One region of the Streptomyces profundus genome, then DNA from elsewhere that is predicted to be linked to it. Evidence: riboswitches for the same ligand, from Rfam matches in the RefSeq annotation. Region 1 holds a riboswitch; the other holds the start of a gene.
The links. A riboswitch is a leader RNA that binds a small molecule or an ion and turns the genes downstream of it on or off. The one in region 1 is predicted to bind cyclic di-AMP.
Positions count from the first base shown of each region.

Region 2: it holds a riboswitch for cyclic di-AMP, as region 1 does, so the genes downstream of both, K4G22_RS18975 (M23 family metallopeptidase) here and K4G22_RS12830 (M23 family metallopeptidase) in region 1, are expected to answer to the same signal.

Region 1 is NZ_CP082362.1:2,924,542-2,932,083, forward strand. Features, by position in the region: gene K4G22_RS12805 (outer membrane protein assembly factor BamB family protein) at 1-181, opposite strand, end outside; gene trmB (tRNA (guanosine(46)-N7)-methyltransferase TrmB) at 423-1,148, shown strand; gene K4G22_RS12815 (PrsW family intramembrane metalloprotease) at 1,200-2,381, shown strand; gene K4G22_RS12820 (glycosyltransferase family 29 protein) at 3,481-4,494, opposite strand; gene K4G22_RS12825 (aldo/keto reductase) at 4,591-5,535, opposite strand; gene K4G22_RS12830 (M23 family metallopeptidase) at 5,630-6,724, opposite strand; cyclic di-AMP (ydaO/yuaA leader) riboswitch at 6,737-6,904, opposite strand; gene K4G22_RS12835 (extracellular solute-binding protein) at 7,174-7,542, opposite strand, start outside.
Region 2 is NZ_CP082362.1:4,277,539-4,285,080, reverse strand. Features, by position in the region: gene K4G22_RS19000 (acyl-CoA dehydrogenase family protein) at 1-768, shown strand, start outside; gene K4G22_RS18995 (nuclear transport factor 2 family protein) at 832-1,242, shown strand; gene K4G22_RS18990 (TetR/AcrR family transcriptional regulator) at 1,272-2,069, opposite strand; gene K4G22_RS18985 (ATP-binding cassette domain-containing protein) at 2,195-3,169, shown strand; gene K4G22_RS18980 (ABC transporter permease) at 3,166-4,014, shown strand; gene K4G22_RS18975 (M23 family metallopeptidase) at 4,066-4,833, opposite strand; cyclic di-AMP (ydaO/yuaA leader) riboswitch at 4,837-5,021, opposite strand; gene K4G22_RS18970 (dipeptidase) at 5,375-6,592, opposite strand; gene purE (5-(carboxyamino)imidazole ribonucleotide mutase) at 6,589-7,194, opposite strand; gene K4G22_RS18960 (5-(carboxyamino)imidazole ribonucleotide synthase) at 7,262-7,542, opposite strand, start outside.

The DNA.
Region 1 (7,542 bases):
ACAGCTCCGCCAGCTCGCCCGGCACCGGCACGCCCACCTCGCTGGTCCCGGGCGAGGCGACGTCCCCCGGCTCGGCCGCCTCCTCCCGGCTGAACACCACCACCCACACCGTGAGCAGCGCCAACAGCACCACGCCCACCGGCGCCACCACCAACCAGAACCGGCCCTCACCCTCCGCCATCACGCGTCCCCCCGATCGTGCGGCCCTCGCTCCGAGGGCCCCGGCCACCACCCGTTGACGAGGTCCAGCCAACCCCCTTTTCGTCCCATGGTCATCTCATCGGACGTAACCGCCACGGTGGGTGGTTCCGCGGCGCCGTACCATCGATGGCACTGTGTCCGAGACATCCGCCGCGCTTCCCGAGGCGCTTCCCACCACGATTCCCGCCGCCGAGACCGCCGTGGCCGCCGAGCCGCCCCGTATGTTCCCACCGGGCGCGGGCCCGGCCGCCGACCCCACGGCCGGCACCGCGCCCGACCGTGCCATCCGCAGCTTCCAGCCCCGGCGCAGCCGGGTCACGCCCAGCCAGCGGCAGTCGCTGCTGCGGCTCTGGCCGCGCTGGGGCGTGGAGATCGACGGCCACACCCGCCTCGACCCGGCCGCGCTCTTCGACGGCCGGCCGGTGGTGCTGGAGATCGGCTTCGGCATGGGCGAGGCGACCGCCGAGATGGCGGCGGCCGACCCGGGGACCGGCGTTCTCGCGGCCGATGTGCACACCCCGGGGCAGGGCAACCTGCTGCGGCTGGCCGAACGCGCCGGCCTGGACAACGTCCGGGTGGCCAACGGGGACGCGATCCTGCTGCTGCGCGAGATGCTGCCCGCGCGCTCGCTCGCCGGCGTGCGGGTCTTCTTCCCCGACCCCTGGCCCAAGACGCGGCACCACAAACGGCGGCTGATCCAGCCGGCCTTCGTCGAACTCGTCGCGTCCCGCCTGGCGCCGGGCGCCACGCTGCACTGCGCGACGGACTGGGAGCCCTACGCCGAAGCGATGCTCGAAGTGCTCGAAGCCGACGCGGCGTTCGAGAACACCGCGCCGGACGGCGGCTTCGCGCCGCGCCCCGCGCACCGGCCGCTGACCCGCTTCGAGCGGCAGGGGCTGGCCAAGGGCCACCGCGTCCGGGACCTGGTCTTCCGCCGCCGGGCCTGACGCCATCGCCCAGGGGGGCCCACCGTCGCGGCGGGGCCTTAAGGTCGAAGGGTGCGCCTCCCGTTCCCCCCACCTCGCGGCGCCGCCCGGTTCCGCACCCCGGCGATCGGGGGTGCGTTGGCGCTGTGCGGACTTGTGGTGGGCGTGGTCATCGGCCGCGAGACCGGCGTCCCCGGCCTGCTGGTCGGGCTCGGCCTCGCCCTGCTGCCGCTGCCCGTCCTGTTCGCCGCCTACCGCTGGCTGGAGGCGGTCCACCCCAGGCACTGGCGGGAGTTGGCCTTCGCCTTCGGCTGGGGCGCCTGCGCCGCCACGCTTCTCGCCCTGACCGCCAACGGGCTCCTCGTCCGCCTGTTGACGGACAGTCCGGCGCGCCTCTCCCCCGCCCATCCCGACACCCTGGAGATCACGGTGATCGCGCCCATGGTGGAGGAGACCGCCAAGGCCGCCGTGATCGGCTGGGTCTGGCTGCGCCAGACGCATCTCGGACACGGGGTCCTCGTCGGCCTCGCAACGGCGGGCGCCTCGGCGGCCGGGTTCGCCTTCACCGAGAACGTGCTCTATCTGGGCAGCGCGTTCGCACAGGACCAGGAGTTGGGCCAACAGGGCATCTGGGACTCGGCCATGGCCGTGACGTTCTTCGTGCGGATGGTGGTGGCCCCGTTCGCCCACCCCATGTTCACCGCCCTCACCGGCCTCGGCTTCGGGCTCGCCGCCATGCTCGCCCCCGGGCGGCGACGGCTGCGCCTGGCCCTGCCGGCGCTCGGGCTCGGCCTGGCGATGGGCATGCACTCCCTGTGGAACGCGTCAACGTCCCTGAGCCTGTTGGGGTTCGGCGCGGTGTACTTCCTGCTGATGGCGCCGACGCTGATCCTGCTGTGCCGGGTGGCGGTCTCCGCCAGACGGCGCGAACTGCGGGTGGTGCGGCGCACGTTGACGCACTACGCGGCGGCGGGGTGGCTCGCGCCGCAGGAGCCGCAGGCGCTCGGCTGCGCGCGCGCCCGGCGCCGGGCGCGGCGCCTTGGCCGCCGCGCCCACGGCCCGGAGGGCGCCCGCGCGGTCGCCGACTACCAGGCGGCGGCCACCGAGTTGGCCCTCCTCCGCGATCGCGCCGGCCGCGGCCTGACGGGCGACGCGACGGACGTCGGCTTCGCCGACCGCGAACGAGAGCTCCTCCACCGCCTCTGGACCCACCGCCCCCTCGCCGCCCCCCTCACCCTCACCCCCGACCCCTGAGCCCCAGCCGCCGAGCCGTTGCCACGGCGGGGCGGAACGCGGACCTCGGCTCGAACCGGCCAGGGACAGGGAGGGACCCGCCGGAGAGACACCGACGAGACCGGCCGACACGGCATCCGAGACGGCCCCGCCGGAGGGAGTGCCGACGGGACGGGCAGGGCGCCGGGACAGGTGTCCGGAACGGAAACGCCGACACCGGCCCCGCCGAAGCGAACACCACCGACCTCGGGCCGACCAGCGCCATCCATAAGGCGAGAGCGCGCCGTCAACGGGGCGTCGGGCGCCCAGTCGCCCCCACCAGCCCCGACAGGCGGGGACGGGACCGCCACCCCCGCCAGGCGGCGGCTGGTGGGGGGGCGGAGCCCCTCGTCCACCACAGCGACCAACCACCCGCAGGACGGGCCCGGTCGCCGCCCAGGGACAAGCACACGGACCGGCTGCCCCCGCCCACCATCAACCGCAACCCGACCACCCAACGGCGCCATAGCACCGCCCGCAAGGCGGGCCCGGTCGCCGCCCAAGCGGCAAGCAGGCCCGGGCCGCCCGCAGGGCCCCTGCGGGGGCACCGCCCCCTCATCCACCACAGCGACCTAACCACCCACAGGACGCACCCGGTCGCCGCCCAGGGACAAGCACACGGACCGGCTGCCCCCGCCCACCATCAACCGCAACCCGACCACCCAACGGCGCCATAGCACCGCCCGCAAGGCGGGCCCGGTCGCCCCCCAAGCGGCAAGCAGACCCGGGCCACGAAGCACGGCCTGACCCCGGGCCCCCCGCAGGGCCCCTGCGGGGGCACCGCCCACCATCAACCGCAACCCGACCAGCCAACGGCGCCATAGCACCACCCGCAAGGCGGGCCCGGTCACCGCCCAAGCGGCAAGCAGACCCGGGCCACGAGGCACAGCCTGACCCCGGGCCGCCCGCAGGGCCCCTGCGGGGGCGCCGCCTCTCACCCACCGCAGCGACCAACCACCCGCAGGACGGGCCCGGTCGCCGCCGACCGTCAACAGCGAACCGCCAGCCGCCCGCAGGGCACGGGCGACGCGGCCCCCCGGGCCGCGAGGCCGTGGCCCAGCCCCCCGCAGGGGGGCCGTGGCTAGGCCCCCGGCAGGGGCGCGCGGAGGGAGGTGGTCAGGGCGTCGTGGTGGCGGGCGTGGGCGTGGAGCCACTGGGCTTCCTCCGGGCGGAGGCGGCCGGGGAGCAGCAGGCCCACCAGATCGATCACGGGGTTGACGTCGAGGTGGTCGAGCAGGCGCAGCAGGGAAAAGCCCGTGCTGGGGTCGAGCGCCCAGCGGGGCTCGCCGAGCAGCGCCGGATCGCGGACGGGGTGGCTCAACGAGCGGTCGCCGAGGTGCGTCTGGGCGGCGGGGACCAGCCGGAGGCTCACCGCCTCGGCCCAGGCGTCGGCGCGTTCGCCGAAGACCAGCCGGACTTCGGTGGGCCGGCGCCAGCCGGGGCCGTCGCCCCGGTGGGAGACGGCGTGCAGATCGGAGCGGGTGCCGGTGCCGGACGGGTGGGGTGTGGCGGAGTCGAGCCGCATCACCAGGTCGTAGGAGTCGATGCGGCTGCCGAGGCCGCTGGCGGCGACCTCCTCGCCGCCGCCGACCACGCAGACCGTGCGGTCGGCGAGCCAGTCGCGGAGGCCGTCGACCGACAGCGGTTCGGGCGCGGTGGCCAGCACCGGGGCGGAGTCAGGGGCGCCCGCCAGGGCACGGTGTCGGCGGTAGGCGTCGCTCGCCTCGACCGCGCGGCCGTCGGCCGCCAGCGCGCGCCCCCGGAGCAGCCATGCCTGGTCGGAGCGGGCGCGCAGCGCGACGGCCGCGTCCGCGAGCCGGCGCGCGAGACGCACCTGGCCCGCGCCTATGGCGCTGTCGGCGGCTGCCAGCAGCGCCGTGAACGAGCGATCCTGGCACGGCTGGACGGCCGCCCGCTCCCTGACCAGCTCGCCGATGGCGGCGATCAGCGCGGGCTGGTCAGGGGGGCGCGTCGGATCCGTCAGGTGGCCGGCGCACTCCCGGACGCAGCCGGCGAAGAGGTCCTCGGCCCGCGCGACGCTGCCGGGCCAGGGGTTCGCGCGCTGGCCGGACCTGACCCTTCTGATGGCCTTCATGGTCGCGACCTTCCCGCGCCGGCCCCCCGCCCGCGTGGCCCCGAAGCACCGGCGAGGTGAACGTTCCCTGACCGAACGGATCGCCGGGGGGTCGGCTCAGACCGTGCTGGCCTCCTCCAGGAGCTTTGTCTCGGCGTCGTTGAGGCGCAGCCGGACGCCGGCGAACAGCGGGCCCAGCTGGTCGACCGTGCGGGCGCTGGCGATGGGCGCCGCCACGGTGGGCCGGGCGGCCAGCCAGGCGAGCGCGACGGAGGCCGGCTCGACCGAGCGCTCCTCGGCGATCCCCTGGAGCGCGGCCAGCACCCGGGGGCCATGGGCGGTGTCCAGATAGCGGGCGGCGCTGTCGGCCCGCCGGCTGGCGACCTCCGTGCCGGGGCGGTACTTGCCGGTGAGGAAGCCGGAGGCGAGCGCGTAGTACGGCATGGCGGCCAGCCCCCAGCGGGCGGCCAGCTCGGCCAGCTCGCCCTCGTAGGTGGAGCGGGAGACCAGGTTGTAGTGCGGCTGGATGGCGACATAGCGGGCGAGGCTCTCCCGCTCGGCGAACTCCAGGGAGCGGGCGAGCCGTTCGGGCGCGATGTTGGAGGCGGCGATCTCCCGGACCTTGCCGGCGGTGACCAACTCGTCGAGGGTGGTGATGATCTCCTCGGCCGGCACCGACTCGTCGTCGAAGTGCGTGTAGTAGAGATCGATGTGGTCGACGCCGAGGCGGCGGAGCGAGGCGTCGGCCGCGCGCCTGATGGTGTCGGGCGCCAGGCCCTTGGCGTCGGGGTGGCCGCCGGCCTTGGTGGCGATCACGACATCGTCGCGGCGGCCCCTGCGGGCCAGCCAGCGGCCGATGATCGTCTCGGACTCGCCACCCGCGTTGCCCTCGACCCAGGCGCTGTAGACATCGGCCGTGTCCACGAAGTTGCCGCCGGCGGCGGCATAGGCGTCGAGCACGGCGAAGGACGTCGGCTCATCCGCCGTCCAACCGAAGACATTGCCGCCCAGGCAGAGCGGGGAGACCTGAAGGGAACCCACGGCATGCGTCGTTGCTGTCATGGCGCCAGCCTAGGGTCCTGGTTGTTAACAGAAGTTGAACCGGTGACCCTGGCGTCGGGGGGCGCCGCCAGAGTCACCGGCGTTCATGGGGCCGTCAGATGGACAGGCCCTTGCCGCGCAGCCAGGTCAGCGGGTCGATCGCGGTGTCCCCGCCCGGCCGCACCTCCAGGTGCAGATGCGGTCCCGAGGAGTTGCCGGTCGAGCCGACGAAACCGATCACGTCGGCCGTGGTCACCTCGGAGCCGGCGGAGACGTTCATCGAGGAGAGGTGGCAGTACCAGATCTCCGTGCCGTCCTCCAGCTCCACGATGACGCGGTAGCCGTAGGAGCCGGCCCACGCGGCCTCGGTGACGACGCCGGTGTGCACGTTCTTGACCGGGGTGCCGGTGGAGGCGGCGAAGTCCGTGCCGGTGTGCGTCGACTGCCACATCGAGCCGCTCTCGCCGTAGCCCGAGCTGAGGCGGAAGTCGCTCAGCGGCAGCGTGTAGCTGGCGCGCAGCTCGGCCAACCGCCGCTCTTCCTCCAGGCGTTGGCGCTCCTCCTCCTCGGCGCGGAGCCGCTCCTCCTCGGCGACCCGCTCGGCCTCGGCGAGGGCGGCGGCCTGCTCGACGGCGGCGACCTGCACCTGCTGGACGGCCGCCGTGCGCGCCTGGATCTCGGCGCTGGTCTCCTGTTGGTCGGCCTGCTGGAGGATGCGGGCGCGCAGCGCCTCGCCGGCGTCGCGGCCGGAGTCGACCTCGGCCTCGGTGAGGCCGGCGCTGGTGAACACGGCGGTGGTGGCGGCCTGTTCGGAGCTGCCGGTGTCGACGAGCGAGCCGAGCAGCGGGATCTGCTTGACCTTGTCGGCCGCGCCGCTCATGCCGGGGACCGAGCCGGCGCCGTCCTCGTTCGCGGTGGCCATGCCACCCGCGCCCACGGCGGCGATCACGCCGACGCCGAGCACGGCACGGCTACGGGCGATCGTGCCGCCGCGCTGGCGGCCGACGCGGTGCCGGCCGCGGACCGGACGGAGCGATTCCTCGCTCGGGTTCCACTCGGCGATGGACTCGTCGTCACCGACCTTGGGGCCGTAGTAGGACGGATGGGTGCCGTAGGCAGTGCCATAGGCGCCGAGGCTGTCCTGGGGGGTGTGCTCCACGGGGCGTGGGGCATCCAGGGAGTCCACGGAGGCGTGCCGATTTGACGCCACGGGGGCGTTCTCCTTTCCTTCCTTCTCGCCTACCGGGTTAGCTGACGGGTTCGGAGCAGGAAGGTCTCCTACGGGCGGCTGGCGGGGGTCCCCCCGGCCGTCCGATTCACCCCAAGTGGTGGTTCCCCGGTTCCTTTGGTGCGTTGGTGACACACCTGCCAGATTCGGCGATGCGGCACGGCCCCGTCCTCTGCGACGGCGGTGACTACCGCGCTGCGTTATCGAACGTTAATAGACGGGACCACTGGATTCCAAGTGGCTACGGCAAAAACCCGCGAGATCTAGGGGGATTTTCGGTTACCAACTCCAGCAAAACAGACATAATTTCAAACCGATGTGGGTTGTCTCGCATTCTGATGGTGCGTCAATCGTTATGCGGAGCGGGGCGTTCCTCTTACCCTGCGTGATCTCTCACCCAGCGTGGTCCCCGCGCGAACCCCGCGTGGCCCTCACCCGAGCTGGTCCCCGTCCAGCCGGCCCTCCAGCGCGAGCGGCAGCCGGCGGTGCAGGTTCTCCGCCGTCATCCGGGCGTTCTGCCCCGAGCCGCGGGTCAGCATGGCGGTCACCTCCTCCTGGATGATCGCCGAGAACTGCTGGTAGTAGGGCGTGGCGGGGCGCGCCCGCGCCCCGTCGAGCGCGCACCACAGCAGCGCCGCGTACTCCGCACGCTCGGGCCGCCACGGCTCGTCGGAGGAACGTCCGCTCTCCCGCTCGACCGGGCGCTGATCGGCGCAGTCGGGCGTGGCGTTCTCGTCGAAGCCGTACGCCGCCTCAAGCGCGGGCGCGAACCCGGCCTCCAGCAGCTTCTCCTGGTTGTC
Region 2 (7,542 bases), 1.4 Mb from region 1:
TCGGAGCCGGACGCCGGTTCGGACGCCGGCGGGATGAAGACCCGGGCGGTGCGCGACGGCGACCACTACGTGTTGAACGGCGTCAAGCGGTGGATCACCAACGCGGGCGTCTCCGAGTACTACACCGTGATGGCCGTCACGGATCCGGAGAAGCGGACCAGGGGCGGGATCTCGGCCTTCGTGGTCGAGAAGGACGACGAGGGCGTCTCGTTCGGGGCCCCCGAGCGCAAGCTGGGGATCAAGGGGTCGCCGACCCGCGAGGTGTATCTGGACAACGTGCGGATCCCGGCCGATCGGATGATCGGTGCCGAGGGCACCGGATTCGCGACCGCGATGCGCACGCTGGACCACACCCGGATCACCATCGCCGCGCAGGCGTTGGGCATCGCCCAGGGCGCGCTCGACTACGCACAGGGGTATGTGCGCGAACGCAAGCAGTTCGGCAAGCCGGTGGGCGAGTTCCAGGGCATCCAGTTCATGTTGGCCGACATGGCGATGAAGCTGGCCGCCGCCCGGCAGCTCACCTATGTGGCGGCGGCCAAGTCCGAGCGGGAGGACGAGGACCTCACCTTCTATGGCGCGGCGGCCAAGTGCTACGCGTCGGACGCGGCGATGGAGATCACCACGGACGCCGTGCAACTGCTCGGCGGCTACGGCTTCACCCGGGACTACCCGGTGGAGCGGATGATGCGGGACGCCAAGATCACGCAGATCTACGAGGGCACCAACCAGGTGCAGCGCATCGTGATGGCGCGCAACCTGCCCTGAGGCGACCGGTGGTCACGGCCTCTCGCACGCCGGATTGTCAGTGCCGTGTGTGAGGCTGTGGCCATGGAGCAGACAGAGAGTCAGGCGGGGCGGGACAGCGGGGCGCGGAGCGTCGTGCGAGCCCTCTGGGACCGCACGCAGGCGAGGGACTGGGCCGGTGTGCGGGAGGTGCTGGCGCCCGATGTGGTGGTGGAGTGGCCGGCCAGCGCGGAGCGGATCGTCGGCCGGGAGAACTACGTCGGCCTGAACGCGGAGTATCCCGAGGGCTGGTCGATCAAGGTGCTGCGGCTGGTCGAGGAGGGGGATGTGGTGGTCTCCGAGGTCGAGGTCCCGCATGTGGAGTCCGGCATACACCGGGTGGCCTCGTTCTGGACGGTGCGGGACGGGCTGATCACGGCCGGCCGGGAGTACTGGACGGAGTACGGCTCCGATCCGGTGCCGGCCTGGCGGGAGCGCTTCGTCGAGCGCGGCTGAGACCGCCGGCGGGGCGGGGGCGGGGGAGCTCAGCCTCCCTTGACGCTTCCCTTCACGCCTTCCTCCACGCCGTCCTCCCGGCGTTGGATCTGCGCGGCCACACTGTCGAGGAGGAAGCCGAGGCCGTATTCGAAGTCCTCCTCGGCGGTGGCCCCGCTGTCGAAGGTGCCCGTCTTGACCACGTGGGCGACGGTCGGATAGCGGTCGTCGGTGAGGACGCGGCGGAGCATCCTGGCGTAGATGTGCCCCCAGTCCTGGTAGCTGACCCCGGTGCGGGCCGATGCGGAGGTCATCGTCACCTCCTGCCGGGCCTCGCCGACGACGAATCCGGTGAGGATCATCAGCACCCCCATCATGTCGTCCTCGGTGAGCGCCGTGTCGTCCAGGGCGGCGAGGGCGACCTCCATCCAGGCGAGGTTGTTGGGCCCCATCGGGGGCGCGCCGATGGGGATGTCGAACATCCAGGGGCGGCTCAGCAGCGCCTGTCGCGTGGCGTGACACCAGGCCCGCAGCCGGCCGCGCCAGTCGGTCGGCCAGTCGGTGGTGTCCGGCTGACCGCTGGCCATCTCGAACATCAGATCCAGTAGATCGTCCTTGCTGGGCACATAGCGGTAGAGCGTCATGCTGGTGACGCCGAGCACCTGGGCGATCCTGCGCAGGGAGACTCCCGCGACCCCCTCGGCGTCGGCGATGTCCACGGCCACCTGGACGATCTGGTCCACGCTGAGGCTGCCCCTCGGCCCACGCGTGCCCGGGGTGTGGGTGCGCCAGAGCAGGTCGAGCAGATACTCCGGATTCCGCCCGCGGTTGCCTTCCGCAGCCGCCATGTCACCGCTCCTCGATCCGTTTTCCAAGTCCGCTTGCCGACATCGTAAAACTATGTACAGTGTCCACGGTAAATATACACCGCATACAGTTTGGCGCTCAGGAGCGCGAAGGGGTGGGATACGGGATGGCCGGAGAAGCGATCGTCGCCGAGGGGATACGCAAGCGGTACGGGGACACCCAGGCTCTCGACGACTTCCATCTGACCGTCGCCAGGGGCACGGTGCACGCGGTGCTCGGCCCCAACGGCGCCGGCAAGACCACGGCGGTGCGCTCCCTCACCACGCTGGCGCGCATCGACGTCGGTCGGGCGTGGGTGAGCGGCTTCGACGTGGCGCGCCAGCCGGACGAGGTGCGCGCCAGGATCGGGCTGACCGGCCAGTACGCCGCCGTCGACGAGATGCTGAGCGGACGCCAGAACCTGGTGATGTTCGGCCGGTTGTTCCGGCTGCGGGCCCAGGTGGCGCGGCGTCGGGCCGATGAGCTGCTGGCCCAGTTCGGCCTCAGCGAGGCGGCGGGACGCAGCGTCAGCGGCTACTCGGGAGGCATGCGACGCCGCCTCGACCTCGCGGCGAGCATGGTCGTCGTCCCCGAGGTGCTCTTTCTGGACGAGCCGACCACCGGGCTTGACCCGCGCAGCCGCAACCAGGTGTGGGACGCGGTCCGTTCGCTGGTGGCCGGGGGGACCACGGTGCTGCTCACCACGCAGTACCTGGAGGAGGCCGACCAGTTGGCCGATCTGATCTCGGTGGTGGACTCCGGCCGGGTGGTCGCCGACGGCACCGCCGACCAGCTGAAGTCGCGGCTCGGCGGGGACCGGGTCGAGGTGGTGGTCCGCCACAGCGTCGAGCTGGCGCGGGCCGCCGGCATCATGCGGCGGGTGTGCGGGGTGCCGACCGAGGTCGACGAGGACGAACGCCGGGTGGTCGCGCGGGTCGCCGACCGGGTCCTGGCGCTCACCGAGGTGGCCAGGGCACTGCGGGACGCCGGTCTCGCCGTGGAGGACCTCGGGACCCGACGGCCCACCCTCGACGAGGTGTTCCTGCATCTGACCGGCCAGGGCGGGCACCAGACAGCCACTCAGGAAGGTGAGGCGGCATGAGCGGCATCGGCGCGACCAGGACGGAACTGCCGTCGGCCGGCAGCCGGGTGGCCAGAGGGCCCAGGGTGGCGCTGGCCGACGGGCTGGTGATGACCCGGCGCAACATGGCCCAGCTGATGCGCAGCCCCGAGGAGATCTCGCTCTACTTCAGCCTGCCGATCCTCTTCGTGCTGGTCTTCGGCTATGTCTTCGGCAGCGGGATGCAGGTGCCCGACGGGGGTGACTATCGCGAGTTCCTGCTGCCAGGCGTCTTCGCCATGACCATGCTCTACGGCATGGGGGCCACCGGAACAGCGCTCGCCTTCGACGTGAGCCGCGGTGTGGTGGACCGCTTCCGGTCCATGCCGATGGCCAGGTCGGCGCTGCTGGTCGGCCGGTGCGTGGCCGATCTGCTGCGCGCGCTGCTGGAGATGACGGTGCTGGTGGTCTGTGGCCTGCTGGTCGGCTGGCAGTGGCACCGGGGGGTGGGGCTCGCGCTGCTGGCGGTGGCCCTGGTGCTGCTGCTGCGGGTGGCGATGTCCTGGATCGGGATCTACATCGGCCTGCTGCTGCCCAACCCGGACTCGGTCGGGACGGTGATCTTCCCGCTGGCCTTCCCGCTGACGGCGCTCTCCAGCATCTTCGTCGAGCCGGATCTGATGCCCGGCTGGCTCGGGGCGATCGCCGAGTGGAACCCGCTCTCCGCCACGGTGGCGGCGATCAGGGAGCTGTTCGGCAACCCGGGGCTCAGCGGCGGCTCCTGGCCCACCGACAACGCGCTGCTGCTCGCGGTGCTCTGGCCGGTCATCCTGATCGCGGTGTTCGCCCCGCTGGCGGTGCGGCGGTACCAGCGCCTCACCGACTGAGACAGGTCAGGCCCCGCCGACGGAGGGGGTCGGCGGGGCCTGACCCGGCGCTCAGATGGTGACGCCGTGGCCGCGCAGGTAGGACATCGGGTCGATGTCGGACCCGTAGGACGGGCCGGTGCGCACCTCGAAGTGCAGGTGCGGGCCGGTCACGTTGCCCGTGGCGCCGGAGAGGCCGAGCTGCTCGCCCGCGCCAACCGACTGACCGACGCCGACCGAGATCGACGAGAGGTGGGCGTACTGGCTGTAGTGACCGTCGGCGTGCCGGACGACCACCTCGTTGCCGTAGGACCCGCCACTGCCGGCGGTCACGACCTCGCCGGCGGTGATGGCGACCACCGGGGTCCCGGTGGAGACGGGGAAGTCGGCGCCGGTGTGGTAGCCGGAGGACCACAGGGCGCCGGCGTTGCCGTACCCGCCGCCGCTGACGCCGGCGACCGGCGCGAAGTAGCCGGTCTCCTGCGCGTCCTCGGCGGGCGCCTCCTCCTCGGGGGCCTCCTCCGGGGCCTCCTCGGCCGGCGCCTCGGCGTCGAGCGAGAGCTGGGTGCCGGGGGTGATGCGCGAGGGGTCGTCGCCGATCGCGGCGCGGTTGACGTCGAAGAGCTGCTCCCAGCCGCCCGCGATGTCGTGGTCGACGGCGATGCGGTAGAGCGTGTCGCCGCTCTCCACGGTGTAGCTGGCGGGGGCGGCGCTGGCGGGGCCGACAGCGGCGAGCGGCAGGGCGATGCCGGCGGCGCCGGCGGTGATCAGCAGGGAGATCCGGGAGCGCTGGGACAGCTGTCGGGAACCCTGACGGCGATGGCGTCCGCGTGCGGACATGGGCGTTCTCCTCTCCAACGCCTGCGAGGTGAGCTGTCGGGTTCGGGCCGGAGTCGCCCGGCCATCGCCTCGGTGCGGGCGCGAACGCCCACCTCGGCCATGGCTTCACCCCAAGCCGGAACGGAACACGGTCCGGCGGAAAGTGGGTCCCCCGCTCCTGTCAGACGGAATTGCAGCGTTTCCGCTGCCGGTGACAGGATTCGGCGTCCGGAGCGGTTCGCCGCGAATGCGACGCGGATCGAACGTTAAACCCGCGAATTCGCCAGGACAAGAAAACCGCATTCCCCGCACCATGATCAACGCAGCCGCACCACCCGGGAGATAACACCCCGCTCTGATCGTTATCCATACCGTTATCGTCGGCATTCCGGAGCCCCCGGCCAACTCTCCGAGAAAGCGGGCCACTTATCGGGCACGCCGGGAGAGGGGCGGAGCGGCACCCGCCGGGGCACCGCGACCGCGAGTGAACTCGGTCACGGGGCGGACCGCTGACGGAAGTATCAACCAGTAAGAGCGGAATGCCCGATTCGACGCGGTGGGGTCAGCCGTCCAGGCTCGCGAGGGTGGCGATGGAGGGCCCGCGTCGGGCCGAGAGATCGGCGGCCACCGTCTCCGCGTCCCGCACCACCCGCACCGCGTTCTCCCAGGTCAGCTTGGCCAGATCCGCGTGCGACCAGCGGCGCTCCAGCAGTTCGGCGACCAGCAGCGGGTAGCCGGAGACATCCTCAAGCCCCTGGGGCAGGAACGCCGTGCCGTCGTAGTCGCCGCCGATGCCCAGATGGTCGATGCCGGCCACCTCGCGCATGTGGTCCAGGTGGTCGGCCACGGTGGCGGGCGTGGCCACCGGACGCGGGTCGGCCTCGGCGAACGCGTGCTGCACCCGCATCGCCGGCTCCGTGGTGTCCAGCGGATGGAAGCCGTTGGCCCGCATGTTCTCGTCGGCCCGGCGCGTCCACTCGATGGCCGCCGGCAGCACGAACTTGGGCACAAAGGTCGCCATCGCGACCCCGCCATTGGCCGGCAGCGCGGCCAACACATCGTCGGGAATGTTCCTCGGATGATCACAGACCGCCCGCGCCGAGGAATGCGAGAAAAGCACCGGAGCCTCGGAAACCCGAAGGGCGTCGCGCATCACATCCGCCGACACATGGGAAAGATCGACGAGCATGCCGACGCGGTTCATCTCCCGCACGACCTCCTCGCCAAAGGCCGTCAATCCGCCATGCCGAGCCTCGTCGGTGGCGGAATCGGCCCAGTCGATGGTGGAGTTGTGCGTCAGCGTCATATAACGCACGCCCAACCGGTGGAAAGCGCGCAGCGTGGCCAGCGAGTTGTTGATGGAATGGCCGCCCTCGGCGCCCATCAGCGAGGCGATCCGCCCCTGCGCACGGGCCGCGACCATGTCGTCGGCGGTGAGCGCCCGGGCCAGATCCGCCGGATAGCGGTCCAGCAACTGCCCCACCACGTCGATCTGTTCGAGACAGCCGCTGACCGCGGCGTCGCCGCTCAGCTCGGCCGGCACATAGACCGACCAGAACTGCGCGCCCACCCCGCCGGACCGCAGCCGCCGCAGATCCGTGTGGAGCCGGCCGGTGAGATCGCCGCCGATGTCCGCCTGGTCCAGGTCGTAGCCCACGGTCTCGCGCAGCGCCCACGGCAGATCGTTGTGCCCGTCGACCAGGGGATGCGCGGCCAACAGCGACCTCGCCTCAGCCAGCCGCTCCGCGCCCGTCCCGTCCGTCACAGCGGCCTCCGTCATCGATCGGTCCCCCTGTCCTGGGCGCCTTCCTGGGTGTCCTGCCGCGCACGCTGGCGGACCGGCTCCTCAGGGAGCACCGGGGGCCCGGCCAACGACGCGCGCAGCCGGCGGCCCTTCTCCTCCGCCTGCTCCCGCAGCCGGATCTGGAAGGCGCTCATCCGCTCCCGCAGCGCCGGATCGGCCGCGGCCAGCACCCGCACGGCGAGCAGCCCCGCGTTGCGGGCCCCCGCGACCGAGACCGTGGCCACCGGCACCCCGGCCGGCATCTGGACGATGGAGAGCAGCGAGTCCATCCCGTCCAGATGCTTGAGCGGCACCGGCACCCCGATGACCGGCAGCGGCGTCAACGAGGCGAGCATGCCGGGCAGATGGGCGGCGCCGCCGGCACCGGCGATGATCGCGGCCAGACCGCGGTCGGCCGCCTCCTCCCCGTAGCGGAGCATCTCGTGCGGCATCCGATGGGCGGAGACGACGTTCGCCTCGTAGGGGATGTCGAACTCGTCGAGCGCCTCGGCGGCGGCCCGCATCACCGGCCAGTCGGAGTCGGAGCCCATCACGATGCCGACCAGCGGCGCCGAGGGTGGGTTCTGCGTGCTGCTCATGCGTCACCTCTGTCTGTCGCTGCTGTCACTTTCGCGCCGGGGTCCCCGGCTGGCCGGCGCCCGACCGTCACTCGTCGATGACCCCGCGCAGGTAGTCGGCGGCGTGCCGGGCGCGCTCCCGCACCTCGGCCAGATCCGCACCGTAGGTGGTGACATGGCCCACCTTGCGGCCCGGCTTGACGTCCTTGCCGTACATATGGATCTTGAGGCCCGGATCCCGCGCCATGCAGTGCAGATAGGCGGGATACATGTCCGGATAGTCGCCGCCGAGGACGTTGGCCATCACCGTCCAGGGCGCGCGGGGGCGGGGGTCCCCCAGCGGCAGGTCGAGGACCGCTCGCAGGTGGT